DNA from 4 places in the Streptomyces sp. NPDC048389 genome. Region 1 is predicted to be linked to each of the others. Evidence: riboswitches for the same ligand, from Rfam matches in the RefSeq annotation. Region 1 holds a riboswitch; each other region holds the start of a gene.
What was found. A riboswitch is a leader RNA that binds a small molecule or an ion and turns the genes downstream of it on or off. The one in region 1 is predicted to bind cyclic di-AMP.
Positions count from the first base shown of each region.

Region 2: it holds a riboswitch for cyclic di-AMP, as region 1 does, so the genes downstream of both, AB0903_RS08880 (transglycosylase family protein) here and AB0903_RS23950 (C40 family peptidase) in region 1, are expected to answer to the same signal.
Region 3: it holds a riboswitch for cyclic di-AMP, as region 1 does, so the genes downstream of both, AB0903_RS20410 (M23 family metallopeptidase) here and AB0903_RS23950 (C40 family peptidase) in region 1, are expected to answer to the same signal.
Region 4: it holds a riboswitch for cyclic di-AMP, as region 1 does, so the genes downstream of both, AB0903_RS32145 (LysM peptidoglycan-binding domain-containing protein) here and AB0903_RS23950 (C40 family peptidase) in region 1, are expected to answer to the same signal.

Region 1 is NZ_JBEZKP010000039.1:27,108-34,315, forward strand. Features, by position in the region: gene AB0903_RS23940 (NlpC/P60 family protein) at 1-588, opposite strand, end outside; gene AB0903_RS23945 (hypothetical protein) at 932-1,285, shown strand; gene AB0903_RS23950 (C40 family peptidase) at 1,348-2,532, opposite strand; cyclic di-AMP (ydaO/yuaA leader) riboswitch at 2,534-2,726, opposite strand; gene pcrA (DNA helicase PcrA) at 2,979-5,444, shown strand; gene AB0903_RS23960 (M23 family metallopeptidase) at 5,567-7,186, opposite strand.
Region 2 is NZ_JBEZKP010000008.1:120,926-128,133, forward strand. Features, by position in the region: gene AB0903_RS08855 (glycosyltransferase family 2 protein) at 1-96, opposite strand, end outside; gene AB0903_RS08860 (SurA N-terminal domain-containing protein) at 338-988, shown strand; gene AB0903_RS08865 (nucleoside triphosphate pyrophosphohydrolase) at 1,011-1,997, shown strand; gene AB0903_RS08870 (cytochrome P450) at 1,994-3,256, shown strand; gene AB0903_RS08875 (transglycosylase family protein) at 3,397-4,389, shown strand; cyclic di-AMP (ydaO/yuaA leader) riboswitch at 4,660-4,845, shown strand; gene AB0903_RS08880 (transglycosylase family protein) at 4,852-5,541, shown strand; gene eno (phosphopyruvate hydratase) at 5,851-7,146, shown strand.
Region 3 is NZ_JBEZKP010000029.1:17,974-25,181, reverse strand. Features, by position in the region: gene AB0903_RS20450 (hypothetical protein) at 1-232, opposite strand, end outside; gene AB0903_RS20445 (hypothetical protein) at 325-510, opposite strand; gene AB0903_RS20440 (DUF5919 domain-containing protein) at 823-1,359, shown strand; gene AB0903_RS20435 (hypothetical protein) at 1,409-1,744, opposite strand; gene AB0903_RS20430 (methyltransferase domain-containing protein) at 2,054-2,731, opposite strand; gene sigJ (RNA polymerase sigma factor SigJ) at 3,004-3,882, opposite strand; tRNA gene AB0903_RS20420 (tRNA-Met) at 4,031-4,104, shown strand; gene AB0903_RS20415 (PP2C family protein-serine/threonine phosphatase) at 4,317-5,462, shown strand; cyclic di-AMP (ydaO/yuaA leader) riboswitch at 5,779-5,934, shown strand; gene AB0903_RS20410 (M23 family metallopeptidase) at 5,945-6,991, shown strand; gene AB0903_RS20405 (PrsW family intramembrane metalloprotease) at 7,157-7,208, opposite strand, start outside.
Region 4 is NZ_JBEZKP010000078.1:15,621-22,828, forward strand. Features, by position in the region: gene AB0903_RS32125 (TcmI family type II polyketide cyclase) at 1-209, shown strand, start outside; gene AB0903_RS32130 (methyltransferase) at 284-1,312, opposite strand; gene AB0903_RS32135 (right-handed parallel beta-helix repeat-containing protein) at 1,365-2,429, opposite strand; gene AB0903_RS32140 (hypothetical protein) at 2,534-3,106, opposite strand; gene AB0903_RS32145 (LysM peptidoglycan-binding domain-containing protein) at 3,713-4,519, opposite strand; cyclic di-AMP (ydaO/yuaA leader) riboswitch at 4,524-4,681, opposite strand; partial or broken gene AB0903_RS32150 (cellulose-binding domain-containing protein) at 5,091-6,377, opposite strand; gene AB0903_RS32155 (hypothetical protein) at 6,545-6,997, opposite strand; gene AB0903_RS32160 (STAS domain-containing protein) at 7,157-7,208, opposite strand, start outside.

The sequences.
Region 1 (7,208 bases):
CAGCCGCTCGGCGGTCTTGAGTTTGCCGCGGACCGTGGCCTTGTGACCGGCCAGTTCCTTGCGGCGGGCCTCGAGCGTCGCGATCTTCTCCGCGGCCTGTGTCTTGAGGTGCTCCAGGTCCCTCAGTTGCCGGTGGACCCCGGCGATCGCGGCGGCCTGCCGTGCGCCGACCCGTTCTGCGAGGGCGGCGCGTTCCAGGTATTCCTCCGGGTCCGAGGTGAGTGCGAGGCGCAGGCCGGGGTCCATGCCGCCGTCGCGGTACTGGGCCGTGGCGACCGAACCGAGCGCGTTGCGTGAGGCGTTCAACCGCTCGGTCCTGCGCGCCGCCTCGTCGCGCAGCGCGTCGAGCGACCTGCGGGCGCTCTCCGTCTGCTCCTTGGCGCCGTTGTACTTCTCGGTGGCGGCCTCCGCCTCCTGGTACAGCTTGTCGACCTTGCTCTTGACCTGCGCGGGGGTGAGGCGGGGCTCTGCGTGACCCGAGCCCTCGAACGCGGTGCCGGTCGCCGCGCCGGCGAGGGCGAGAGTGATCGCGGTACGGGCGGCCTGGCCGCCGAACAGGCGCGGCCTTGGTTTCCGGTGGGCTGCCACGAGGGCTTCCACGTCCTTCCGTCGTTCGCTGCCGCCGTTCGCGTCCGGCGGCGGGCCGCACAGGGGAGCGGCCCGCCGCCGGATCTCCCGGCGGTGGCGGCCGAGTGCCGTCCGGCTGTACGACGGCGGGTGGGGAGTCGGCCACCTGGGGCAGGACGCTAGACGCCGCGGTCACGGGGAGGGGGCGGAAGGACCGCAAAGTACCGAAGATGGACGCTCTGGACCGGTTGCTGATCACGCGCTGGACGCCCCGGGGCCGCATTGCCGCGGCCTGCCGACCGATGTGGCGGAGCAGGCCCACCTCCCCGACGGGCGGTGGTATGGGGAGGGTTAGGCTCCGGCCATGGACGTACTCATCAATGTCTTCGTCGCCCTGCACGTCATCGGTATCGCCTCGCTGCTGGGCGGATTCCTGACCCAGATGAAGGCCATGGGAGAGGGCACGGCCCGCTTCAATCCGGCGATGCTGCACGGCGCGCTGACGATGCTGGTCACGGGCGTGGCGCTGGTGGGTCTGAACCAGGCCGACGACCAGGCCGTGAACAACGTCAAGATCGGCGTCAAGCTGGCGGTCCTGGTGGTGATCCTCGGCCTCGTGTACGTCAAGCGGGACGAGGAGAAGGTCGACAAGGCGCTGTTCGGCGCGGTGGGCGGCCTGACCGCGGCCAACATCTTCATCGCCACCCTCTGGACCTGATCCGGACCGGACGCACGAGTGCCCGGGCGGCTCCGGCCGCCCGGGCACTCGTGCGTCCGGGGTCAGGCGGGGCGGACGCTGCCGTGGATCGGCATGTAGTAGATGGACTCCTCGCGGACGTTCGTGCCCGGCTTGGGGGCGTGGATCATCTTGCCGTCGCCGATGTAGATCCCGACGTGGCTGATGTCGTCGTAGAAGAAGACCAGGTCACCGGGGAGCAGATCCGCCGTGGCGACGCGGGTGCCGACCTTCACCTGGTCCCACGTGGTGCGCGGCAGGTCCACCCCGGCCGCCTTCCACGCGGCCTGTGTGAGGCCGGAGCAGTCGTACGAGCTCGGGCCCGTCGCGCCCCAGACGTACGGCTTGCCGATCTGGGCGCGGGCGAACGCGAGGACCTTGTCGGCCTTGGCCGTGTAGGTGCCGTCGTCCGTGCCGGTGCCGGTGCCGGTGCCCGTCCCCGGGTCGGTGGTGCCGGTGCCGGTGTCCGTGACCGGGGGCGTCTCGCGTTCCGCGCGCTGCCGCTCGGCCTCCGCCCTGGCGCGGGCCTCCGCCGCGGCCTTCTCCTCGGCCTTGCGGCGGGCCTCCTCCTCCTTCTTCCGCTCGATCGCGGCGAGCCGTGCCTTCTCCTCCGCGGTCAGCGTCGCCAGCAGGGTGCGCGCCTCCGCGAGCTTGGTCTGCACCGTCTGCTTGCTGGTGCGCAGCGCCTCCTGGGAGTCCGTGAGCGACTCGAGACGCTTGGTCGCCTCCGCACGCTGCCTGGCCGCCGCCGCCCGCTCGGTCTCGTACTCGCTGACCGCTCTGCGCTGCTGGTCCGTCATCCGGTCCATCAGCTGGGTCTGGTCGAAGTACGCCTGCGGACTGTCCGCGAACATCAGCGCGGCGGTGGGCGTGACGGAGCCGGTGCGGTACTGCGCGGCCGCGTAGTTGCCGAGGGCGCGGCGGGACACGTTGAGCTTCTCGGTGCGCTCGGCCGCCTCGTCGAGGAGCTGGTCCACCTCCCGGCGCTTCTCGCCGGTGGCTTCCTTGGCCTTGTTGTACTCCTGCGTGGCGCTGCCGGCCTGCCGGTACAGGTCGTCGACCTTCTTCTGCACCTCTTCGATGCTGGGCTTCGGCTCGGAGGGCGCGGCGGTCGCGCTCTGCGTGGAGAGCAGGGTCACACCTGCGAGGGCTGCGGTGGTGAACCCGACGGCGGAGGACGGTTTTGCGGTTCGGCTGCGGGGCTTGCGATGCGACGCCAAGGCCGGCATCTCCTTCTTCCGTGGACCGCCTACCGGGTTAGCTGTCGGGTTCGGGCGAACGGAAGGTGCCCTACGGACCGAGTGGAGCGCGGTCCGATTCACCCCGGTGGTGCTGGGCCTCCTGCGTCGAAGACGACGTCAGGAGGGTGGGTCCCCGGTTCCGAACTTCCATGGCGGGAGGTCGGATTCGGCGCAGGCCGCCCGTTCGGCGTGGTTCGCCGGGAGGGGTGCGGGCCGCCTGGTCGAGCACGCTAGCCAACTCGTGCAGCTGCTGTGAAGGTTGATGTTCGATTTGTCCGATACATGTTCGTGACCTTTTTCGGCGGGTCGCCCGGGCCGGGCCTCCGGTGGAGGATCTGTCGCCTGGCGGATTCGTCCCGTCACCGATCGTGGCCGCCTTCCGGTGTTGCCGTGCGGCCACGGTTGTCGGTGCGGCCGCCTAGACTCGTTAGGCGATGAGCAGCCTCTTTGACGACAGCTTCCTGGCGGATCTCCAGCCCCACGGGGACGAGCATCCACCGCCGCCCGAGGATTCGGCTCCGGAACAGGTCCCGGACGACCTCTTCCAGGGCGCTTTCGACGTGCCTCCGGCTCGCGACGGGTACTACCGCGACGGCGCGCCGCGCCCCGTCGTGGACCCCGCCGCGCTTCTCGACGGGCTGAACGAACAGCAGCGTGCCGCCGTCGTGCACACGGGGTCGCCCCTGCTCATCGTGGCCGGCGCCGGCTCGGGCAAGACCCGGGTGCTCACGCACCGCATCGCGCATCTGCTGGGGACCCGGCATGTGCACCCCGGCCAGATACTGGCGATCACCTTCACCAACAAGGCCGCCGGTGAGATGAAGGAGCGCGTCGAGCAGCTGGTGGGCCCGCGGGCGAACGCCATGTGGGTCATGACCTTCCACAGCGCGTGCGTGCGCATCCTGCGCCGCGAGTCCAAGAAGCTCGGCTTCACCTCGTCGTTCTCGATCTACGACGCCGCCGACTCGAAGCGGCTGATGTCACTGGTCTGCCGCGATCTGGACCTCGACCCGAAGAAGTTCCCGCCGAAGTCCTTCAGTGCCAAGATCTCGAACCTGAAGAACGAGTTGATCGACGAGGAGACCTTCGCCGACCAGGCGCTTGGGGGTGCCTCCCAGGCCGAAGGCTCTGGGGGAGGCTTTGAGAAGACGCTCGCAGAGGCGTACCGGATGTACCAGGCGAGGCTGCGCGAGGCCAACGCCCTGGACTTCGACGACATCATCATGACGACGGTCCACCTGCTCCAGGCGTTCCCGGACGTCGCCGAGCACTACCGCCGCCGCTTCCGGCACGTCCTCGTCGACGAGTACCAGGACACCAACCACGCCCAGTACACGCTCGTGCGCGAACTGGTCGGCACCGGCTACGAGGACCTCGACCCGGCCGAGCTCTGCGTCGTCGGTGACGCCGACCAGTCGATCTACGCCTTCCGCGGCGCGACCATCCGCAACATCCTCCAGTTCGAGGAGGACTACCCGGACGCGACGACGATCCTGCTGGAGCAGAACTACCGCTCCACCCAGACGATCCTGTCCGCCGCCAACGCCGTCATCGAGCGCAACGAGTCCCGCCGCCCCAAGAACCTGTGGACGAACGCGGGCGAGGGTGCCCGGATCACCGGCTACGTCGCGGACACCGAGCACGACGAGGCCCAGTTCGTCGCCGACGAGATCGACCGGCTCACCGACCAGGGCGAGGCGAAGGCCGGCGACGTCGCCGTCTTCTACCGTACGAACGCCCAGTCGCGTGTCTTCGAGGAGATCTTCATCCGCGTCGGCCTGCCCTACAAGGTCGTCGGCGGTGTGCGCTTCTACGAGCGCAAGGAGGTCCGCGACGTGCTGGCCTATCTGCGCGTCCTCGCCAACCCCGAGGACAACGTCCCGTTGCGCCGCATCCTGAACGTGCCGAAGCGCGGCATCGGCGAGCGCGCGGAGGCGATGGTCGACGCTCTCGCGCTCCGCGAGAAGATCACCTTCCCGCAGGCCCTGAAGCGGGTCGACGAGGCGTACGGTATGGCGGCCCGCTCCGCCAACGCGGTCAAGCGGTTCAACGTGCTCATGGAGGAGCTGCGTACCGTCGCCGACTCGGGCGCGGGCCCCGCCGTCGTGCTGGAGGCCGTGCTGGAGCGGACCGGCTACCTCGCCGAACTGCAGGCTTCCACGGACCCGCAGGACGAGACCCGTATCGAGAACCTGCAGGAACTGGCGTCCGTGGCGCTCGAGTTCGAGCAGGAGCGCGGGGACGAGGAAGGCGCGGGGACGCTCGCCGAGTTCCTGGAGAAGGTGGCGCTCGTCGCCGACTCCGACCAGATCCCGGACGAGGACGGCGAGGGCACCGGCGTCATCACGCTGATGACGCTGCACACCGCCAAGGGCCTCGAGTTCCCCGTCGTGTTCCTGACCGGCATGGAGGACGGCGTCTTCCCGCACATGCGGGCGCTGGGGCAGACGAAGGAACTGGAGGAGGAGCGGCGCCTGGCGTACGTGGGTATCACACGCGCCCGCGAGCGGCTCTACCTGACCAGGTCGTCGATGCGCAGCGCCTGGGGCCAGCCCTCGTACAACCCGCCCTCGCGGTTCCTCGAGGAGATCCCCGTCCAGCACCTGACATGGAAGCGGACGGGCCCGATGGCCGCGCCCGCCGGACCGACGTCCGGCATCGCGTCCTCGCTGTCGTCCTCCCGTTCGCGCGGGGGCGCGTCCGGCTTCGCCACGCGGCGCACGAGCGACAAGCCGGTGATCTCGCTGGTGGTGGGCGACCGGGTCACGCACGACCAGTTCGGCCTCGGGACCGTGATCGAGGTGAAGGGCTCGGGCTCGGAGGCGCAGGCGACGATCGACTTCGGGGACGAGAAACCCAAGCGGCTGCTGCTGCGGTACGCGCCGGTCGAGAAGCTCTGACGGCGTCGGTCGGGAGGGCTGCGACGGCGCCGGTCGCAAGCCCCTGACGCCGAGGCATCTGACGCCGATGGCGGCCCCCTCGGGGGCCGCCATCGTTGGTTCGGTTCCTTCGGCGTCGGGTCCTAGGTGGGATCGACGCCGTGACTGCGCAGCCACGGCAGCGGGTCGATGGCCGCGCCGCCGCCGGGCCTGACCTCGAAGTGCAGGTGCGGGCCGGTGGAGTTGCCCGAGTTGCCGGAGTAGGCGATGACGTCGCCGGCCTTGACCGAACCGCTGCGGATCTTGGTGCTGCTCAGGTGGCAGTACCAGGTCTCCGTGCCGTCCGGGGCCGTCACGATGGCCATGTTGCCGTAGGCGCTGTTCCACTGGGTGCGGACCGTGCCGTCCGTGGCGGCCATGACCGGAGTCCCGTACTGGACGGGGAAGTCGATACCGGTGTGCAACGACATCCAGTTGACGCCGGACTGCCCGTAGTAGGCGCTCAGCTGGTGCAGCTTCACCGGAAGCATGAACTTGGGGCGCAGCGCCTCGCGGCGTGCCGCCTCCTCCTCGCGCTTCTTCTTCTCCGCCGCCTGGCGCGCCTTGAGGTCGATGCGCTCCTGGGTGCGGGAGGCGCGGTCGCCGAAGTCACGGGCGTCGGCGCTGAGCGCGGCGAGCTGGGTGTCCATGGCGTTGTTGGCGGCCACCGGCTCCACGGAACCGGGGTCGGGGGCCGCGACAGTGCTCTTGTCGTCCTTCGTCTCACCGCCGAGGCCGCTCACGGAGGCGGCGGCGACACCGGCCACCCCCATCACACAGGCGGACGGCACGGCGACGCTGAGGAGGGCGGAGCGCTTGGCCGGCGTCCGGCGCCGCCCGCGGCTGCCGCCGGAACGGCGCACCGGGCGTTCGACGGGGGCGGCCGGTACGACCGGTACCGCGGTCATCGTCTGGGTCATCGCAGTGTGGTTCGAGTCGCCCTCGGGCTCGCCTTCGGCTCCGGCTTCAGCTCCGGCGATTTGGTGCTCGGCCCCGTGCGCCTGCTCGTACTCCGTGGCGGGTGCCTGCTCGTACTCCGTGGCGGCGTAGCCGGCTTCCGGTCCGGCCCCGTGCTCGGTCGCCGGCTCGGTGGCGGCCTCGGTCTCGGAAGTGACGGGCTCGTAGCCGCCGCCGTACGCGTCGGGTGTCTCGTACGCGGCGTAGGCGTCGTGCGCTTCGTACTCGGCGGGTTGTGCGAACCCCTGGCCCGGAACGAACTGTTGCGGGATCAGCCCGTCCGGCGCGGTGGTCGCGGAGGAGTTCCAGGCGGTGGCGTCGTAGCTGCCGCTCTCGTAGCCGGCGTTCTCGAAGGTGCCGTTCTCGAAAGTCCCGGGAGCCCACTGGCCGTTCGCGTCGTAGGCGAAGGTCGCTGCGGCCGTCTCGTACTGGCCGGTTCCGCCCGCCTCGTTCCAGGCGCTCGCGTCCCACTGGCCGGTCGTGTCGTACTGGCCGGCGGTGGTGTCGTACTCGCCGGTCGTGGCGTACTGCGGGTACTGCTGCTGTTCGTAACTCTGGTCCTGCTGCGGCTGTTGGGCCTGGAGCGCCATGTCGGTGTAGCCGTCGTGTCCGACGGTCGCGTTGGCGTCGGTGCCCCACTGGGACGAGTCGTACTGGCCGCTGTGGCCCGCCTCGTAGCCGCCGGGGAGGGCCCCGAAGAGCGGATCGGAGTCGAAGCTGCCGGTGGCGTGGCCGCCGTACCCGGCGTGGGCGTGCTGGTCGTTCACCAACTTCTCTCTCGCCTCGGCA
Region 2 (7,208 bases), on a different contig from region 1:
GAAGTCCTCCCTCGCGTTGTTCGCCAGACCGGCCACGGTGTCGGCGATGTACGCCGAGACGTTGTAGCAGGGGACGATGACAGAGAGCGTGGTCACCGGGGGAGGCTATGGGCGCCCGGTGGAGCGTTCCGGGACGTGGGCGTGAGCGGAAGGTGAACGTGGGATGAGCGTCGGGGTGCCGCGCAGGGGCGGCGCCCGGGGTCCGGCCTGCGCCGTCGCATCCCGACCGCCTGGCGAATCGTTTGGCGAATCAGTGGCCCACGGCACTCCGACTGCCTAACATCGATCACCGCAAGGCTTTGTGCACCGATGCACAATCTCGCCCCGGGAGGCTCCTTTGCACCGCCGCCGTCGTACCGCGCTCATCCTCTCCGCCGCGCTCGTCGCCGGCGTGCCGCTTCTCGCCGCCTGCGGCGACCAGGCCCACCCCGGCGCCGCCGCCGTGGTCGGCGGGCAGCGGATCGAGGTGTCCGCAGTCCAGGCGAAGGTCCGGGACGTGCGCGACGCGCAGCAGGATTCGCCCCAGTCCGCGCAGCTGATCAAGGACACCGGGCAGCTCGGCCGCGCCAAGCTGTACGACCTGATCGTCGACAGGGTCGTGCAGCGTGCCGCCGACGACGCCGGGGTGAGCGTCAGCCGCAAGGAGATCCAGGACGGGCGGTACGAGCTCGTGCGGCAGTCCGGGGGCGAGGACCAGCTCGTCGCCGTGTATCTGCAGCAGCGCGGTGTCGCCCCGGACCAGGTCGACGACGCCGTGCGCCGCGACCTTCTGGTCGGCAAGATCGCCACGGCCATCGGCGCGGCCAACAGCCCCGAGGGCCAGCAGAAGCTGAACGAGACGTTCACCGCCGCGGCGAAGTCCCTGGACATCGACGTGAACCCGCGTTACGGCGCCTGGGACGACACGAAGCTCGAGCTCGGCACGTACCGGGCACCCTGGATCACCGAGGTGTCCGAGGTCCCGGAGCCCGTCGAGACGGGTGCGTGACGGCGGGCGGTAGGTTCGGGGCGTGACCACCGAAGCATCCACCGCCGGCCGTATCGTCCTGCTCACCGCCAGCCACCGCGTCGCGCCCGGGCTGCTGTCCTGGCCCGCGTGGCAGACGCTGCGCGCCGCGGACCGGGTGGTGTGCGCCGACGCGGCGCACCGGCAGCCGGCCTACCTGCGGGAGGCGGGCATCACCGTCGAGCACGCCGCGCCGACCGCCGAGGAGCTGGTGGAGTACTGCGCGGCCGGCGGCCGCACGGTCGTCGTGCTGGCCTCCGGCGAGGGCGAGGCGGCGCTGACCGACGGTCTGGCCCGCCTCGGCGGCTCCGGCCGCATGGCGATGCCGGACCTGGAACTGCTCCCCGGCGCGTACGACCTGCCCGGAGCACGGCTGCTGGACCTCGTGGAGGTCATGGACCGCATCCGCCGCGAATGCCCCTGGTCGTCGCGGCAGACCCACAAGGGTCTGGCCAAGTACGGCATCGAGGAGGCGTACGAACTCGTCGAGGCCATCGAGGACGGCGACCGGGACGAGCTGCGCGAGGAACTGGGGGACGTACTGCTCCAGGTCGTCTTCCACGCCCGCATCGCCGAGGAGGACGCGCAGGAGCCCTTCTCTGTGGACGACGTCGCGGGCACGATCGTCGAGAAGCTGATCCACCGGCACCCGCACGTCTTCGGTGAGGAGACCGCCTCGACGCCCGAGGAGGTCAAGGCGCACTGGCTGCGTACCAAGGCGATCGAGAAGCAGCGCGCGTCGGTGACCGACGGTGTGCCGCTCGGCCAGCCGGGTCTCGCGCTGGCGGCGAAGCTCGCCTCCCGGGTGCGTACGGCCGGCCTCGACGTGGACCTCCCGGCCGGAGCGGGCATCGGGTACGAGCTGCTGGCCCTCGCCGTACGCGCGGAGGCGGACGGCGTCGACCCCGAGGCGGCGCTGCGAGCGGCGGCACGGGCCTACCGGGACGCGATCCGGGCGGCGGAGGGCCGGCCCGGTAACGTCGAGGGGTGAACGACCCGAACACCGCGCCCGAGCTCTTCACCTGGGAGTTCGCGACCGACCCGTACCCCGCCTACGCATGGCTGCGCGAGCACTCGCCGGTGCACCGGACCCGGCTGCCCAGCGGGGTCGAGGCTTGGCTGGTCACCCGCTACGCGGACGCCCGGCAGGCGCTCGCCGACCAGCGGCTGTCGAAGAACCCGGCGCATCACGCCGAGCCGGCGCACGCGAAGGGGAAGACGGGCATCCCCGGCGAACGCAAGGCGGAGCTGATGACGCATCTGCTGAACATCGACCCGCCGGACCACACCAGGCTGCGCCGCCTCGTCTCCAAGGCGTTCACCCCGCGGCGGGTGGCGGAGTTCGCGCCGCGGGTTCAGGAGCTGACGGACCGGCTCATCGACGACATCTTCGAAAAACAGCACAGCGCGGACAAGGGGGAGGCGGACCTCATCCACGAGTTCGCGTTCCCGCTGCCCATCTACGCCATCTGCGACATGCTCGGCGTCCCGCGCGAGGACCAGGACGACTTCCGTGACTGGGCCGGGATGATGATCCGCCACGGCGGCGGCCCGCGCGGCGGAGTGGCCCGTTCGGTGAAGAAGATGCGCGGTTACCTGGCCGAACTGATCCACCGCAAGCGGCGGGAGCCGGGGGACGACCTCATCTCGGGGCTCATCAGGGCGTCCGACCACGGCGAGCACCTCACCGAGAACGAGGCCGCCGCGATGGCCTTCATCCTCCTCTTCGCGGGCTTCGAGACCACCGTCAACCTCATCGGCAACGGTGTCTACGCGCTGCTGCGCCACCCCGGGCAGCGTGAGCGCCTCCAGGCGTCGCTGGCGGCCGGGGAGAGCGGCCTGTTGGCGACCGGGGTGGAGGAACTGCTGCGCTACGACGGGCCGGTGGAGCTCGCGACCTGGCGGTTCGCCACCGAGCCGCTGACACTCGGCGGGCAGCGGATCGCGGCGGGCGACCCCGTACTCGTCGTCCTCGCGGCCGCCGACCGCGACCCGGAACGCTTCGACGCCCCCGACACGCTCGACCTGTCACGGACCGACAACCAGCATCTGGGGTACGGCCACGGCATCCACTACTGCCTCGGCGCCCCGCTCGCCCGGCTCGAGGGGCAGACCGCACTGGCCACTCTGCTCCGCAGAATGCCGGACTTGCGGCTTGCGGGAGATCCGGACGATTTGCGCTGGCGTGGGGGGCTCATCATGCGTGGATTGCGCACTCTGCCCGTTGAGTTCACAGTTCAAACAAGCTGACGCCACATCAACTCTGTGACTTTCACGTGATCTCCGCTGCATCGACTTGTGACTTACGTTCGAATGCGGCTACGTTCACCGTCATTCGGCAGGCGTCAGCAGGCCGCAAGAACCACCGTCGTCACGCGAAAGGCAACCGCATGCTCTCCGGGAACGGACGACACCGCCGACCCCGCCAGGCTCCGGCCCTCATCGTCGCGGCAGGGGTGACCGGTTCGGCCATCGCCATCCCGCTGCTCGGTGCGGGCTCGGCCTCCGCGGCGGAGGCGAGCACCTGGGACCGCGTCGCGGAGTGCGAGAGCGGCGGGGCCTGGAGCGCCGACTTCGACAACGGCTTCTACGGCGGGTTGCAGTTCTCGCAGGAGACCTGGGACACCTACGGCGGCACGGTGTACGCGCCGAGCGCCGACCTCGCGAGCCGCTCGCAGCAGATAGCGGTCGCGGAGAAGGTGCTCGCCGCCGAGGGGCCCGACGCCTGGCCCGCCTGCGGTCCGCTCGCCGGACTGAAGGACGACGGCGCGGACACCGGCGTCGACCCGGGCATCCTCCCGCTGCCGCGGCAGAGCGAAGCGCCGGCCGGTGAGCCGTCGTCGGACGCCTCCGACCCCCTCGGCGTTCTCGACCCGGCCGACCCTGAAGCCGGCCTGCCCGCCGGGGGCTCGTCGGACGCCTCGGGCTCCGCGGAGGACTCCGGCGCACCGGACGCCGGTGACGCCGCTGCGCCGTCCGGTGACGCGGCCGGCCGGCCGGCCCCCAAGGGCGACGACACCGGGGCGGCGCCGGCGGACGGTGCCACCGAGCCGACCCCGTCCGAAGAGGCTGTGACCGGCGCCGGCAAGCACCGCGGTGCGTCCGCCGGCGACGAGGCGGGCGCGGGCGAGCCGGGCGAGATCCGCGAAGGCGGCCGCCATGCCTCGCGGGGTGACGCCTCCGGCCGGAAGGGGGACGTCGCGGCAACCGGCCCCGGCGCGTACACCGTTCGGCCCGGCGACAACCTGTGTGACATCGCCGCCGCGCAGGAGGTGCCCGGCGGGTGGCCCGCCCTCTATGAGGCGAACGAGGAGACCGTCGGTTCGGACCCGGACCTCATCCTTCCCGGTCAGACGCTCGATCTGGGCCTGGAGCGGCGCTAGTTCAGGCGGTGGTTCGTAGGCTTATGTCCGCTTCGTTCGAGTGAGACAAGGGTCTCTTTGCCCCAACTGGGGCACAACGTCCCGCGAATTCGGCCACTCCGCCCCCCACCTGCGAAAACGGACATCCATGGGTGGTCGGTTCGGGCGTTTTCTCCCCGATGTTCGACTTTGAACATCGGGGAGTCCTGTGTCTACGGTCTGAACTGCTCGCCACCGCGGGCACCGTCGACCGATACGCCGAATCCTGCCGTCGGTCGGGGGGAACAGTCGTCGCTCAGAGCGCCGAAGGCAGGAGCGGGGGACCCAAGGTAAGCGCCGGGACCGTCCGTCCGGATCGAGAGATCCGCGGACCGGAGCCGGCTGGGGGTGAAGCCCGCGCGTCCCACGGACGTGCGGCCGGGCAACTCACAGGCCCGAACCCGACAGCTCACCTCGTAGGCGTCGGTGAGGAGAAGTTCCATGCTGCGTTCTTCCGGCAAGGCCAAGCACCGTCGCCCGTCGAAGATCACCCGTCTCGTCGCGCTCGCCGGTGTCGCCGGCGCCGCCATCGCCGCCCCGGTTCTCGGCGCGACCTCCGCCTCCGCCGCCACCGCCTCCGAGTGGGACGCCGTCGCCCAGTGCGAGTCCGGCGGCAACTGGTCCATCAACACGGGCAACGGCTACTACGGCGGCCTGCAGTTCTCCGCCTCCACCTGGGCCGCGTACGGCGGCACCGCCTACGCCTCGACCGCCGACCAGGCGTCCAAGGCCCAGCAGATCGAGATAGCCGAGAAGGTCCTGGCCGGTCAGGGCAAGGGTGCCTGGCCGAGCTGCGGCGTCGGCCTGTCCGGCGCCTCCTACGACGGCGGCTCCGCCGACACCGAGCCCGCCCAGCCGTCTCGGGAGCGCGCCGAGGCCCCCACCACGCGCTCCGAGCGTGCCGAGGCCCCCGCCCCCGCGGAGAAGGCCGAGAAGCCTGCCGCCGCCGCGCCCGAGGCCAAGGGCTTCAAGAAGGGCGACGGCGAGTACAAGGTCGAGGCCGGCGACACCCTGAGCAAGATCGCCGAGGCCGAGAAGGTCAAGGGCGGCTGGGAGAAGCTGTTCGAGCTGAACAAGGACATCGTCGAGGACGCCGACGTGATCTACCCGGGTCAGCAGCTCCACCTGAGCTGACCCCCTCCCCCCGCGGTCCGGCGGTCGTGGGGGGCACCCGTCTCCGAACGGAATCCGAGCACCCCGGCCCGGCGCGCCTTCCCCCCGTACGCGCCGGGCCGGGGCTCGGTCCGTTCGGGGGCCGGCGCCCGGGACGCCGGTTACCCGCGGGTAGAAACCGCCCCGTTTGTCCGGTCCCAAGGGTCTTGATGCCCTTTTTCGTCCCAGGGGGCGGGCATGGGCCGGGCCTTTGCCGCCAGGGCGGTTAGGCTCTTGCCGCAAGGCCAAGCAGACCTCTGCACCTTTTCTCGCGTCACATCCCAGAAGGAGATGCTCGTGCCGTCCATCGACGTCGTCGTAGCCCGGGAAATCCTGGACTCCCGAGGCAACCCCACGGTCGAGGTCGAGGTTGGCCTCGACGACGGCAGCACGGGTCGTGCTGCAGTTCCGTCCGGCGCCTCCACCGGTGCGTTCGAAGCTCTCGAGCTCCGCGACGGTGACAAGAACCGCTACCAGGGCAAGGGCGTCGAGAAGGCCGTCCTCGCCGTCATCGAGCAGATCGGCCCGGAGCTCGTCGGCTACGACGCCACCGAGCAGCGCCTGATCGACCAGGCGATGTTCGACCTGGACGCCACCCCGGACAAGTCCTCCCTCGGCGCCAACGCCATTCTCGGCGTCTCCCTCGCCGTGGCGCACGCCGCCTCCGAGGCGTCCGACCTGCCGCTCTTCCGCTACCTGGGCGGCCCGAACGCGCACCTGCTGCCCGTTCCGATGATGAACATCCTGAACGGCGGCTCGCACGCCGACTCCAACGTGGACATCCAGGAGTTCATGATCGCGCCGATCGGCGCCGAGTCCTTCTCCGAGGCGCTGCGCTGGGGCACCGAGGTCTACCACACCCTCAAGAAGGTGCTGAAGCAGAAGGGCCTGTCCACCGGCCTCGGCGACGAGGGCGGCTTCGCGCCGAACCTCGACTCCAACCGCGCCGCCCTCGACCTCATCCTCGAGGCGATCAAGGAAGCCGGTTACGCCCCGGGCAAGGACATCGCGCTCGCGCTCGACGTCGCCGCGTCCGAGTTCTACAAGGACGGCTCGTACGAGTTCGAGGGCAAGTCCCGCTCGGCCGCCGAGATGACGGAGTACTACGAGGAGCTCGTCGCCTCCTACCCGCTGGTCTCCATCGAGGACCCGCTGTTCGAGGACGACTGGGACGGCTGGAAGGTCCTCACCGAGAAGCTGGGCAGCAAGGTCCAGATCGTCGGCGACGACCTCTTCGTCACCAACCCGGAGCGTCTGGCCCGCGGCATCGAGGAAGCCGCCGCCAACGCGCTGCTCGTCAAGGTCAACCAGATCGGCTCGCTGACCGAGACCCTCGACGCCGTCGAGCTCGCGCAGCGCAACGGGTTCAAGTGCATGATGTCCCACCGCTCCGGCGAGACCGAGGACGTCACCATCGCCGACCTGGCCGTCGCCACCAACTGCGGCCAGATCAAGACCGGCGCCCCGGCCCGCTCCGAGCGCGTCGCCAAGTACAACCAGCTGCTGCGCATCGAGGAGATCCTCGACGACGCGGCGGTGTACGCGGGCCGCAGCGCGTTCCCGCGGTTCCGCTTCGCGGACCAGTAAGCGCAGCGGGCACGAGGGCTGATCACCGGCTGACGCCCTGTCGTCCGTACGTCCCCGGCCAC
Region 3 (7,208 bases), on a different contig from region 1:
CGTGCCACCCCTCGTCAACCACGCGGGACGGGGCCATGCCGACGCCGGGCTTCTGGGCGCAGGTGACGACGAACTTGATGCCCTCCTCGACGATTCGGCCGGCCATCTCCTCGGACATGTCCGGGTTGGCGTCCATCACCGTCTTGCGGACGTTGTCGAAGTGCTCGCCCACCAGGGCGCGCGGGTCGGTCGGGATCGGGTTTCCGGGCGGGTCGGGTACGGGCATGGACATGGGCAGTCCCTTCACTGAGGTGGTGGGATGAACCCGCCCCGGCCGGGGTTTCCTGGCGGGATGCGTCCGGTCGGGGCGGGGATACGGGACGGTCAGCGGCAGCGGGGGCACTGGCACGGCGGGAACGCCATCGAGCCGATCCCGGGCGCTGCGCCTTCCGGGAGCTCCACGGCTTCGCGTGCGGGCTCGCCGCGGCCGATGCCGTCTCGCTCGCGCAGTAGCTGCCGCAGCGTTTCGCGGGCGGCAGACGGGCCGTGTCCTTGCTGCTTGTCCGTCATGTAGCCAACGTGGACCAGCCTTTAGGACGTTTCTACGGCCGTGACCCTGACGGACAGGACGCTTCGGGACTACCGTCCGAGAAAGCCCAAACGTCCTCGGGGGTCACCTTGAATACGGTGCTGCGTGACGCTATGGCCCAGGCGGATATGACCGTTGGCCGCCTCGCCCGTACAGTCGGCGTGACGGTTAAGACGGCCGAACGCTGGTTATCCGACCCGTCACGGGTCCCTCACCCACGGACCCGCTCTGACGTAGAAGACGCGTTGGGAGTGAGCGCCGAGGTGCTGTGGCCGAAGGCTGTCCGATCGGCAGTGAAGACCGGACCGGACCGCGAGATCGTGGCGGCGTACCCGTACCGAAATGCCTGCCCAACCTCGGTGTGGGCCCAGCTGATCGACGGCGCCTCGCAGTCGATAACGTTCGCCGGGTACACGAACTACTTCATCTGGCAGGAGCATCCGCGCCTGGCGGACCGGCTGCGCCGCAAGGGCGGGGACGGCTGCTCGGTACGGTTCATCGTCGGCGACCCGGAGTCGGAAGTGACCCGCCGGCGCGAGGAAGCCGAGGGTGTGCCGCTGACCGTGGGCACGCGTATCCGGATCACGCTCGACGCGCTGGAGAAGATGCGCGAGGCGCCCGGCCTGCAGGCCCGGTTCAGTGACGAGCACATCGCCCTGTCGGTGTTCGCGTTCGACGATCAGATGCTGGTGACGCCGCACATCTCGAACCTGCTCGGGCACGAGTCGCCGATGCTGCACCTGCGCCGCCTCGGTGAGGACGGTCTGTACGACCGGTTCGCGTCACACGTGACCGCCTTGTGGGAGACGGGCCGCCCAGTCTGGTCCTGACGCGCGAATGCGCCCCCTTCCGCCCGTAGGCGGAAGGGGGCGTTGGTGTTCAGGGAGGTGCGGGGGGACTGCCGTTCAGGGCGACGTCCACGCGGTCGACAGCGTCCCGCAGCGACTGGCCCGAGTTCGGGTGCAGCTCGTGCTCGACTGAGGTGAGACGGTCCTCGATACCGTCCAGGCGCTCCATGACGCCCTTGCGTTCCGGCACTCCGGGGCGTGGCGGTACGCCGTTCCAGTCGTCGACGAAGTCGTCCACCCGGGTGGCGATGCGCCGTACGCCGCGGACGAGGCGCCACAGCAGGCCGAGCCCCGCGCAGACCGCGACCGCGGCGAGAGACCAGACGACCAGGCCGTCAACGGCGGGAACGCCCGTGCTCTCGCTCATCTACACCCCCTTGGCGAGGCTCGCGCTGTTGGTCACGTCCCGCACTCGGGCGATGAGCCCCTTCACCAGGGCGAGTGCAGCGCCGACACCGCCGGCGAGTGCGGCGTACCACATGCTCCCGTCGAGGGGCTGGGTGACGACGATCCCGGCGAGGAAGCTCTGCAGGAACGTGGCGAGGACTCGCTCGAAGAGGTCGCGTCCGTAGGTGGTTGCGGTCTTCAGGACGGTGCGGTCGGGGGTGGGCCGTTCAGGGCGACGGCGACACGGTCGACGCGCCCCGGCCCCGGCCCCGGGCGGGGCGGCACCGGCTCAGGCGCGGCGGCGGCAGGAGAGGAAGACCTGTTCCTCCGGGGGCACGTCGGCGATGGCCGGGGCATAGGTGTACGAGGTCTCCTCGAGGATGTCGAAGCCCGCCGTCTCGATGACCGTGCGCAGCTCTTCGCGGAGGTAGCCGGACACCCGGATGGTGTGTCCGAGGAACGGGATCGGGCGGTTGTCGACGTCCGCCTCCACCATCGAGACCACGAACGGGCCGCCCGGAACCAGCAGGTGGCAGATGGTCCGCAGGGCCACGGGGATCTCGGCGCGCGGGAGCATGAGGAGGGAGAAGAAGGCGGCGGCTCCGTCGAAGCGGCCCAGGTCGACCCGGCCGCCGGGGTGGAGGTCGGCGAGGTCGAGATGGTGGAACGTCGCTTCGGGGACCTTCTCCCTGGCCAGGTCCACCATGCCGCTCGACAGGTCGACGCCCACCACCTCGTGCCCGGCGTCGACCAGTTGGCGTGCGGTCGGTACGCCCGTACCGCACCCGAGGTCCAGTACCCGTGATCCGGAGGGCAGCGAGCGGATCAGCCATTCGCCGGCGGCGAGCTGTCCCTCTTTGTGCGGGAACGCCTCGTCGTAGCGGTCGCCGATGGCGTCGAAGGCCGCGGCCTGCTCCCCGCGTTCACCCGGCAGGCTCTCGTAGTCGGCGTCGTCCCCTGTGGTCACGAACGTACCTTTCTCGAGGTCATCCCGAAGCCCCCATCATCCCGTCCGGGGCTGCCGGTGTCAGGGGTCCCGGTCGTCGGGCGGCCAGGAGCACGGCCCCGAGCGGGGCGGGGCGGGGCGAGGGGTGACGGGCTCACGGCCTCCGGCCGGGGCGGGAGTGACGGCGGGCGGCCTCACGCGTTCGGGGCGGGAGTGACGGCGGGCGGCCTCACGCGTCCGGGGCGGGAGTGACGGCGGGCGGTCGCCTCACGCGTCCTGGGCGGCGGGCGGCCTCACGCGTCCGGGACGGTGAGGTCCAGGCGGTCGAGCCGCTCCGGGTCGGTCAGGATGTTGATCTCCGCGATCCTTCCGCCGGTGACCGTGAACGCCATGACCGCCAAGGGCTGTCCGCCCGCCATCTCGACGACTCCGGCCGCCCCGTTGACCAGGGCCGGACGGGCCACCTCCGCGAGGTGCGCGTAGGTGATCGCCTGGGCGGCGACGGCCGCCGCGCCTCGTACGACCGAACCGGGACGCAGCGTCCCGCTGTCGGAACGGGCGACGACGTCCGGGGCGAGCACCGTGACGAGCGCCTCGAAGTCACCGCCGCGCGCCGCCGTGAGAAAGGCGTCGACGACGACCCGTTGACGGTCGAGGTCGGGGTCCGGTACGGGGGCGGAGCCCCGGACGCGGCGCCGGGCACGACTGGCCAGCTGACGGGTGGCGGCCGGAGTGCGGCCGACGACGGGGGCGATCTCGTCGAAGGGCACCCCGAACATGTCGTGTAGTACGAACGCCAGCCGCTCGGCGGGCGCCAGCGTCTCCAGCACGACGAGGAGCGCGAGCCCGACCGAGTCGGCGAGCAGCGCCCGGTGTTCCGGATCCACGGTGCCCGCGCTGCTCACGATCGGTTCCGGCAGGTGCACGTCCATCGGCTCCTCGCGCCGGGACGTACGCGAGCGCAGCATGTCCAGGCAGACCCGGCCCACCACGGTCGTCAGCCAGCCGCCCAGGTTGTTGATCCCGTCGGAGTCGCTACGGCTGAGCCGGAGCCACGCCTCCTGGACGGCGTCGTCCGCCTCGCTCAGTGAACCGAGCATCCGGTAGGCGACCGCGCGCAGTTGTGTACGGTGCGCCTCGAACCGCTCGGCCAGGAAGTCGTGGTCGTCCATCGTCGTTCCGTCCCCTCGTCGTGCACTGATCATCCGGTTGTCCGTATGTCTGACGAACGGAGGAGGGGTGATGTGACGGCGTCGGGGCGGCTGCGCGGAAAAGGTGGAGTTGATCTTGCTCGGGATGCCGTAAGGTTGTGTTCACCGACGCGGGGTGGAGCAGCTCGGTAGCTCGCTGGGCTCATAACCCAGAGGTCGCAGGTTCAAATCCTGTCCCCGCTACTGATGACACCGGCCCGGTGGTCGATCTCCACGATCGCCCACCGGGCCGGTGGCTTTTCCAGGCTGCCGGCTTTGCTCCCGGTGACTGTCCCGACCGTCTCGGCATTCGCCCGGCCGGGCGACGGGAAGTAATTGTGCGGCGCGTCGACGCTCAGCCTGAGGAGGGCGCGGTACTGTCCGCAGCCGTCAGCGGACCCGGCAGGAGACCATCTTTGGGACAGCAGCGGCGTGATCAGGGCGGCGTGCGGCGGGCACCGTGGTCCGTCCGGGCCCTGCCCTTGGCGATGATCGTCGCAGGCGTGGTCTTCGACCTGCTGACGCCTCCTCGTTTCACCGCGGTGCCGCTCTTCGCGGCCGCGCCGCTCCTCGCCGCCCCCCTCTTCCCGTTCGTGATGACCTTGCTCATGGGCGTCGCCGCCCTCATGGGCGTGAGCGGCATGCATGTGGCGAACGGGACCACTGCGCAGATCACCGCCCTCACCGAGACCACCACCGTGCTCACCGTGGCGGCCCTCGCGCTGCTCATCAACAGGGTCGTGCAACGCAGCGGCGAACAGCTGGCCTCGGCCCGGGTGATCGCGGAGACCGCGCAGCGCGCCGTGCTGCCCGCGCCGGCAGACCGGATCGGCGGTCTGCACATCGCCGCCCGGTACGAGGCGGCGCAGGAGGGCGCGTTCATCGGCGGTGACCTCTTCGCTGTGCAGGACACCCCGTACGGCGTGCGTCTCATCGTGGGCGACGTCCGTGGCAAGGGGCTGGGGGCGGTGGGGACCGTGGCGGTCATCATCGGTGCGTTCCGTGAGGCCGCGGAGCAGGAGCGCTCGCTCGAGGGCGTGGGGCAGCGGCTGGAGCGTGCCCTCAAGCGGGAGGGCACTCGGCGGGAGGGCCTGGACGCGGTGGAGGGTTTCACCACTGCCGTGCTGGGCGAGATTCCCCGCGGCGGTGCGATGGTGCGGCTGGTGAACCGGGGGCATCCGGAGCCGCTGCTGCTGCACGCCGACGGTGCGCTGGACGTTCTGCGGCCGCGGCAGGCGGCGCTGCCGCTCGGCATGGGTCTGGGGGAGTGGCCGGACCGGGCGGAGGAGTTCCCGCTGCCCGACGGGGCGACACTTCTGCTCTACACGGACGGCGTCACGGAGGCGCGTGACGACCGCGGTGTCTTCTACGACCCGGTCGAACGGCTCGCCGGGCGGCTCTTCCCGGGGCCCGGGGAGCTGCTGGACGCGCTCGTCGACGACGTACGCCGGTACACCGGCGGCGGGTCGAACGACGACATGGCGCTGCTGGCCGTCGGCCGGCCGGCGCGGGGGCAGCCGGAGCGGCGCAGGACGGTGCCGGTGGTTCCCCATGAGACGTGACAGGAGACGTGAGCAGGGAGCGGAAGCGGATGGCGCCGCCGGGCACGCCGGCCGACGGGGCGGCGCAGCCGGTCCACCGCCCCCGTCCTCACGGCCTGTGATCGAGGGACACCCCTCCGCATAACATTTGATACAACGTCAGAAAAAGGTCCGGTCCTGACGTTTGATCAAGTCGCCCCGTTGCGGGGGTGTCTGTCCGATTAAGTCCCCGTCCGAATCGTTAATGATCAACCGGAACGGCTTGGAATCCGACCCCGCCGTCTATTAACGTTCGATAACGCAGCGCGGTCGTCCCAGCCGTCGTCAGAGGCGGCACCGTGCGCACGCGCCGAATCCCGCAAGGGAGCCGGGGAACCACCAATTGGGGTGAATCGGGCACCTCTTGCCGTGCAGTTCGCGGTCGAGGCGCCCGTAGGAGACCTTCCTGCTCCGAACCCGTCAGCTAACCCGGTAGGCGAGAAGGAAGGAAGGAGTACGCCTTCGTGGCGTCCAACATGCCTGCCCCAGAAACCCGCTTCGCGTCCGAACACGCCGGTGGCGACGCGCCCGAGCGGACCTGGGAGGAATGGAATCCCACCGAGGAGTCCATCCGCCCCGTGCGCGGCCGGCACCGTGTCATCAAGCAGCGCGGCGGACTCGCCCGCAGCTCCACGGTGCTCGGCGTCGGTGTGATCGCCGCGGTCGGCGCCGGTGGCATAGCCACCGCGCAGGACAAGCCGGCGGTTTCCATCTCCCTTCCCGACGCCATCACGGACAACCTTCCCGATGCCAAGTCCCTTCCGGGCGTCGGCTCGTTGGTCTCGGGCGACTCCGACGCCGCGGGCGAGGTCAACACCGCCCCGCTGACCGCCGCCGCGGCGCCCGTGGCCGACGGTGGCGACAGCTCCGCGCAGTCGACGGGCGCCGGCGAGGCACTGCGCGCCCGCATCCTCCAGCAGGCCGAGCAGCAGCAGGCCGCGGCGGACGCGGAGGCCAAGGCCGCGGCGGAGAAGCTCGCCGCGGAACAGGCCGCGGCCGCGGCCGCGAAGCAGCAGAGCGAGGCGGAGGCCAAGGCCGCCGAGGAGAAGCGCAAGGCGGAGGAGGCGGCCAGGGCCAAGGCGGAGGCCGAGCGTCTCGCCGAGCTCGCGAAGAGCTTCTCCCTGCCCACCTCCTCGTACACGATCACCTCCACCTACGGCGAGTCCGGCTCCCTCTGGTCCTCCGGCCAGCACACCGGCCTGGACTTCGCCGCCCCGACCGGCACCCCGGTCAAGGCCGTCCACGGCGGTACGGTCAAGTCCGCGGGTTGGTCCGGCTCCTACGGCTACCGCATCGTCCTCGAACTGGACGACGGCACCGAGGTCCTGTACGCCCACCTGTCGTCGATGACGGCGAGCGCGGGCCAGACGGTCACCACCGGCGAGACGATCGGTCGCGTCGGCGCCACCGGCAACGTCACCGGGCCTCACCTGCACCTGGAGGTGCACACCCCGGGCGGCTCCGGCATCGACCCGATGTCCTGGCTGCGCAGCAAGGGCCTCACGGTCTGATCCCTGCCCGGTACGGGGGCGCCGCATGCTCACCCCATGCGCTGCTTCGTGCCGGGCACATCCATGTCTCCTCCCGCCCCCGCCGCACACCCGCCCCGACGCCAGGGCATCCCGCCGTGCGCGGGTCATGGACATCCCGCCGTCTCGACGGGGGACCGGCGCGGGTCAGGAGCGGTACGGGTTGTAGCCGCCGTAGTCGCGGTACGGAGGCGGCGCC
Region 4 (7,208 bases), on a different contig from region 1:
GCAGCCTCTTCCAGTTCGGCGACGTCTATCTGCACCTGATCGAGTCGGACCGCCCGCCGGGCCCGGCGATCGCGAAGCTGACGGAGCACCCGGAGTTCCGGGGCATCAGCGAGCGGCTCTCCGCCTTCGTCAGTCCGTACGACCCCCAGACCTGGCGGAGCCCGAAGGACGCGATGGCCCAGCAGTTCTACTCGTGGCAGAGCGACTGACCGGTTCCGGTCGGCCGACAGCCGTCGGCCCCGCGGGTTGCCCGCGGGGCCGACGGCTTGCCCGTGGCGCGGCCTCAGCCGGGGACCACGCTCTCGAAGAGATGCAGATAGGCGTTGACGGGGCGGACGTCGCCGACGACCAGACCGGCGTCCGTCATCCTGCTGATCATGCTCTCCTCGGTGTGCTTGGCACCTCCCACGTTGAGGAGCAGGAGCAGGTCCATCGCGGTGGTGAACTTCCATGACGGGGTGTCGTCGACGATGTTCTCGATGACCGCCACCCGGGCGCCCGGAGGAGCCGCGGCGATGATGTTGGCCAGCGTCCTGCGCGTGCTCTCGTCGTCCCACTCCAGGATGTTCTTGATGACGTACAGGTCGGCGGAGACCGGCATGGCCTGCCGGCAGTCGCCGGCGACGATCTCGGCCCGGTCGGCGAGCGAGCCGCCTTCGCGCAGCCGCGGATCGGCGGCCGCGACGACACGGGGCAGATCCAGCAGCGTGCCCCGGACATGCGGGTGCTTCTCGAGCAGTCCGGCCAGGACATGGCCCTGGCCGCCACCGATGTCGGCGACCGTTTTCACGCCGTCGAGGTCGAGGACCTCGGCGACGTCCCGCGCCGACTGGGTGCTGGAGGTGGTCATCGCCCGGTTGAACACCTGCGCCGACTCCGGCGCGTCGGCATGGAGGTAGTCGAAGAACTCCTTGCCGTACAGGTCGGCGAAGACGCTGCCGCCGGACCTGACCGCCCGGTCGAGGAGCGGCCAGGCGTCCCACGTCCACGGCTCCGTGCACCACAGGGCGATGTCCCGCAGGCTGTGCGGGTCGTCCTCGCGCAGCAGCCGGGACATCTCCGTGTGGACGAACCTGCCGTCCTCGTCCTCCTCGAAGATCCCGTAGCAGGTCAGGGCGCGCAGCAGCCGCTTCAGGGCCCTGGGCTGTGCCTTCACCTCCGCCGCGAGTTCAGCCGCGGTCGCCGGTGCTTCGCCGAGCGCGTCCGCGACGCCCAGGCGGGCCGCCGCGCGCAGGGCGGCGGCACAGGCGGCGCCGAAGACGAGCTCCCGCATCCGCATCGCAGGCGGGGTGGTTGCGCTTGCAGTGGTCATGCGGCATCGGTCTTTCGTGAGGGGCCGGGGCCGGTCGGCTCCGTCCGGGCGGTCAGCACAGGCCCGCGGGCTCGGAGGACTGGCACATGTTTCCGGCGAAGAGGTTGCCGGTGCCGTTGGTGTCGCGGTTGGCCAGATCGGCGGCCCCGTTGCCGAGGACCACGTTGTTCCTGATGACGTTGTCGGTGCCGGCGGCGCCCACGATGGACTTGAAGAGCACGATCCCGCCGGACATCGGGGCGGCGCCCACGTTCCCGCGGATCACGTTCCGCTCCACCAGGGTTTCCTCGGTGCCGGTGAGGACGAGGCCGGTGCCCTGGATCTCGGGCAGCCGCGCGGTCTTGTCGCAGTGCTTGTTGTTCTCGTGCACGCGGTTGTAACGAACCGTCAGCTTGCCGGCGCGCGGGGTGGTCTCGTCACCGACGAGGAACGCGCCCGCGCAGTTGCCGGTGATCTCGTTGGCCTGGACCGTCAGGTTCCGCACCCGGCGGATCGTGGTGCCGATGCGGTTGTCGACCATGAGGTTGCCGGAGACGACCGTGCCCATGGTGTCGGTGGCCCCGGCCTCCTCGCTGACGGTGTTCGCCACGAAGATGCCCGCGTCGCCGTTGCCCCGTACGAGGTTGCTGCGCAGGGCCGACCGGGTGGACCGCTCCTGGGCGATGCCCCAGGTGCCGTTGTTCTCGGCTGTCACCTGCCGGACCGTCAGCCGGTCGGTCCAGGCGGCCCAGACGCCGTTCTTCGCGAAACCACTGAGTGTCAGGGACTCGATCCCGACGCCCTCGACGGGCTGCTTCTCGGTGCCGAGCACGCAGATGCCGTTGCCGGCGGCCGCGCAGGAGCCGGCCTTCGCGGCGGTCGGGGACGGCTTCAGCACCGTCCGGCTGCCCGCGCCGCGCAGGGTCAGGTCCGAGGTGGTGATCCGGACGCTTTCGGTGAAGGTACCGGCGGCGATGTCGACCGTGTCGCCGGGCTGCGCGGCGTCCACGGCGGCCTGGATGGACTCGCCCGGCAGTACCTGGTGGGTGACGGCGGCGCGGGCGGGGGCCGCCGCGCCGAGGCCGGACACGGCGAGCAGAGCCGCGCATCCGAGCAGGGTCATTTGTCGCTTTGTCATAAACCGAAGCTATGCACATTCGCGGCCGAATCGGCACAAACCACGCCTGGGAGGGTGTGTGTCGCGCCCACCCAGACGTGGCCCTGCAGCCCTCAGTGCGGCATTCAGGCGTCTTCGAAGTAGACGTCGAGAACCGCGTCCAGCTCCTCGGTCCACTCCTTGAGGCGCCCCCTGGCCGGCGCCTCGACGTCCGCGTTGAACCAGCGGTTGGCCGCCACATGGACGGTGACGGCGAACCGGCGCCCGAAGCGGGCCGGCTTCACCTCGACCGCCCCGATCTCGTCCCACGCGAATTCCGCCTCCTGGTCGTCCAGGGTGAAGCGGATACCGGACCGGTCGGCGGCGATCGACCCACGGCGGTCACTGACCTCGAAGGCGGGGCCGTCCGCCGCCTCCCTCGACGCTGCCTCCTTCGACGCCGCTTCCTTCGACGCTTCTTCCTGCGCGTCCGAATCGCTGCGGGTGTCGGCGTCGGCGCCCGTGGTGGTGTCCGACTCGGCGGCGCCGGCTGCCGCCGGCTCCGGCTTCTTGCCCTCCGGCTCGGCGGCGGACCTCTTGCCGGCCTCCTCGTTCCCCTCCTTCACTGCAGGCGGGGGCCCGGTCAGGCCCGGCACGAACGCCGGGTCCGTCCCCACGGCGATGTCGATCTTCGGCTTCGGATCTATCTGCTGCTCCACGGCGGGCAGTATGGACGACGAAGCCGTACGAGACCAATGCGTCCGCCGGACCCCGCGCCGGAACTCGTGGTCGGGCGCCCGATCCCCGCCGTCCGGCCGGGTGATCGTCGCAGCCTCCGGCCATGACTGCGGACACCGGGTGTCCGACGCCCACACGGAAATCCACGCCGCCGCGGGGCGACCTTCTCGCGGGCTTCGCCCGGGTGTGAGCGTTCATCGGCCGGTCCCGGTACGGCCTGGCACCGGTCGGCGTCGGCGCGGTCGGTGCCGTACCGGCCGGCGGGGCCGTGGCCGTGGCGCTCCGCGGGGCGACGGGGCCGGACGGCGCGCGGTGCGGCCGCCGAAGCGGTGCAACCGGCTGGTGGCGCCGGCCGACGCGCTCAGGACCGTCGCGCCGCCGGCAGTGCGGTCGCCGTGGCCGGACGGCCGACGAGACCGTGCATGCGATGGTGCGGTGTGGGGGCCGCCGTCGCGCCGCGGCTCTCCTCGTTCCATGTGTTCGAACGGCCGGACACGGCAAAGCCGGTGCCCGGGGCGCGTGGGGCGCGCCCCGGGCACCGGCCCGGTGAACCGAGGGCGACGGATCAGCCGTCGCGCAGGTTCTGTCTAGTAAGGGCCGTTCACGTTGTCGATCGAGCCGTACCGGTCGGCGGCGTAGTTGCACGCGGCGGTGATGTTGGCGACCGGGTCGTACAGGTCGTAGGACGTGCCGGGGACGTGGTAAGCGTCGAAGGTCGGCTGGATGACCTGCAGCAGGCCCTTCGAAGGCGTGCCGTTGATGGCGTTGATGTCCCAGTTGTTGATCGCCATCGGGTTGCCGGAGGACTCCCGCATGATGTTGCGGTGAATTCCCTCGTAGCTTCCGGGAATTCCGTGCTGGGCCATGATGTCCAGCGATTCCTTGATCCAGCCGTCGAGGTTGTCGGCGTAGGCCGGCTTCGCGGCGACCTTCTCCGTCTTCACCGCAGTGGCCTTGGCCACCGGCGCGCTCTTCCGCTCCGAGCGGTCCGCACGGTCGGTCTCGGCGGCACGGTCGGCCTTCTTGGGCGCGGCCTTCGCCTCTGCCTCGGAGGCGGCGCCGATCGTCAGCTCGAGGCCCGGGTGAATCAGCGACGGGTTGTCGCCGACAGCCTTCCGGTTGTCCTTGTAGAGCTGCTTCCAGCCGCCGTCGAGGGAATGCGCGGCGGCGATCTTGGAAAGGGAGTCGCCGGCGACCACGGAATAGACGACGGGGTCGGACTTCTCGGCGGCGGCCGGAGCGGTCACGGCGGCCGGCTGTGCCGCGGGAGCGGCCTGAGCAGCGGTGGCGCCGATGAGCGGCAGGGCCAGGGCCGCGCCGCCCGTGCTCACGGCGATGATTCCGCGGGTCAGCGAACGGGCCCTGGTACGACGGTGCTTACCCTCTGTGGGCATGGTGAATTCCTCTCCGTCGCCTGCGAGGTGAGCTGTCGGGTTCGGGCTGGAGATGCCCGGCCGCACGGGAATGCGACTTCACCCCGAGCCGTTCCGTATTCCGGATCGGCGGCTTACCTGGTTCCCCCGCTCCTGCCGTACGTGAGTCGTTGCGGTCTGGTTTCCGGACGGCGGCAGGATTCGGCGGTCCACCCGGATTGACGGTGACCGTAAGCGAGAGCGTCCCGGCGAAACAAGTGCCGAATTGTGGATCACAATCCGAAAGGCGGTTCCGCAGGGGTGATTTCCTATTGTCATTACCGCGTCAAGAAACTCAAACCCCCTTTCGCCCAAGGGGAGTGGGGGGTCGAGTGACATTGCCGTTGCTCAGCGCCAGGTGACTGACATCACGGGCCGGTCGCGCAACCGCGGGCCCCGCCCGACCGTCTCCCCTGCGCCAACTCGCAACAATCGCCCGGAATTCACCTTCAGTACAGTTCGGCCAAATTATTCATAACGGACATTTACACCAAAGCACCGCGAGGCTCCCGGCGCAGGCCGGGGAACCCCGCGGTGCCGGCCGCGGTCCGTCTCAGCCGACGGTGCAGCCCTCGCCCCCCAAGGTGAAGGCGTCGGGGCTGTCGTTCTCACCCGACCAGTCCCCCGTGAAGCCGAAGCCCACGGAAGCACCGGCGGCCACCGTGCCGTTCCAGGAGACGTTGCCGACCGTCACCTCGGCCCCGGTCTGCCGGTGGGTGGCGTTCCACATCCGTCCGGCCTTCTGCCCGTCGGGGAAGGTCCAGCGCAGCTCCCAGCCGTCCAGAGCCGCGTCACCCGTGTTGGTGAGCGTCACATCGGCCTGGAAGCCGCCCGACCACTCGTTCGTGATGGTGTACGTCACCCTGCAGCCGGTGCCCGCGGGCGGCTCCTCCGGGCCGGGGCCCGGACCCGGGCCCGGGTTGCCGCCACCGTCCCCGTCCGACGACTCGCCGTAGATGATGCCGCGCCCGTTGGTGGCCACGTACACCCGGCCGAAGACCCGTGGGTCGCCCGTGATCGCCGCCCCGGTCCAGCCCCACTGGTGTGCGTCGTCATTGATCCGCGTCCAGCTCGCCCCCGCGTCCGTGGAGCGGAAGATGCCGCGGACACCGCCGATCTTCGCACTGGCGAAGAGCGTCTGGTACGAGGCGCCGGCCGCCGCCCTGCCGAAGCCGACGGCATCCGCCTCGTCCACGCCGGAGACCTTCACGAAGGTCGCTCCGGAGTCCGTGGAGTGCCACATCCCGTACGTCCCGTCCGCCGTGCCGCCCGCGAGCCAGACGTCTCCCTCCACACCGGGAACCGCCTTGAAGCGGACATTTCCCTCTTCCGGGAGTCCGGACGCCCCGGCGGTGAAGGTGGCGCCGCCGTCGGCCGACACATAGAACGTGCCGGCCTTGAAGCCGTAGAACTTCTTCGGGTTCTCGCGGTCGGACTCGACGATCGCCCCTGCCGGGATGCCGCTGGATGCCGTCCACGAGCTGCCGAAGCCGGTGGTGCGGTGCACACCGGCGCCGTCCGGGCTCCAGACGAAGCCGCTGCCGTCCGACGCGGCGGCAACCGTGCCGCCGCCCCTCACCCCCGCGGGCTGCGACCCCTGGAACCAGTTGGCGCCGTTGTCCGTGGAGAAGGCGATGTGCGGGGCGGCGTCGGCGTTGCCGACCCGTACGACGGTGTCGGGAGCGGCCTCCGCGAAGTCCAGACCGGTGGTCGCCGACATGGTCGGCCGGGTGAACATCCTCTCGGGCACGGCGTCGAGGTCGGTATGGCGGAAGCCGCCGATGTCGAGAAGCCCGCTGAGCAGGGGCGCCCCCGACGGCGGGCTGACGAGGTCGGCGAGGCCGGCGGCGCGCAGGTGGGCCAGGATGTCAGCGGCAGACGGCACTGGTAGACAAGCGGACAGGTGTCCTCGGCGCGTTCTCTGATTTTCGTCACACATTTCCAACGGCCGCCGGGGGCACCCCGGTTACGCTCGCGTCGCACAGTTCCGGGCGGCAGTGTCCCCGGTCATAGGCGGGTGGTGAGCCAGCCGTCGGGCAGTTTCCGCAGCCAGCCGCGATCGGCGAGTCTGACCAGCCTCCCGCGCAGTGGCTCCAGCTTGGCCCGCACGCTGACGTCCACCCCGAGCGCGTCGCCGACCTGCCGGGTCATGACCGGTCCGGCGACCTGCCGCACGATGGCGAGGATGCGCTGGTAGTCCGGCGGGAGTGTGGTCTCCTCCACCTCTGACGTGCGGTGCGGGATCAGCGTCACCGCCCGTCCGCCCACGTGCCCGGGCGTCGGTGCGGCCGAGGCACGTTCGCCGGCGATCTGTTCGCTCACCCGTTCAAGGACCCGTTCGGCGACGGCGATTTCGTCGCGCTCGGCCCGCACCCGCGTTAACTGCTTGGCCAGATGTTCTTCGAGTTCGTCCAGTTCCGCGCGCCGCGCGGTGATGCGTTCCAGCACCTCGGGACCCATGCATCGGATCGTAGAAGGCCGCCCGGCCCCGGTGAGCGGGAACCAGGGAACCGATCGGCTCCGTCAGACGATCTGCTCCCGCAGGCTGCTGCCCACGACCAGCCCGAGCACCCCGACGGGCCGGCTGGGCAGCGCCGTCCCCGTCGAGGCGGACTCGGATCAGAAGCTGGCCACAGCCTCCTGCTCACTGTCGAAGACCTCAAAGACCGAG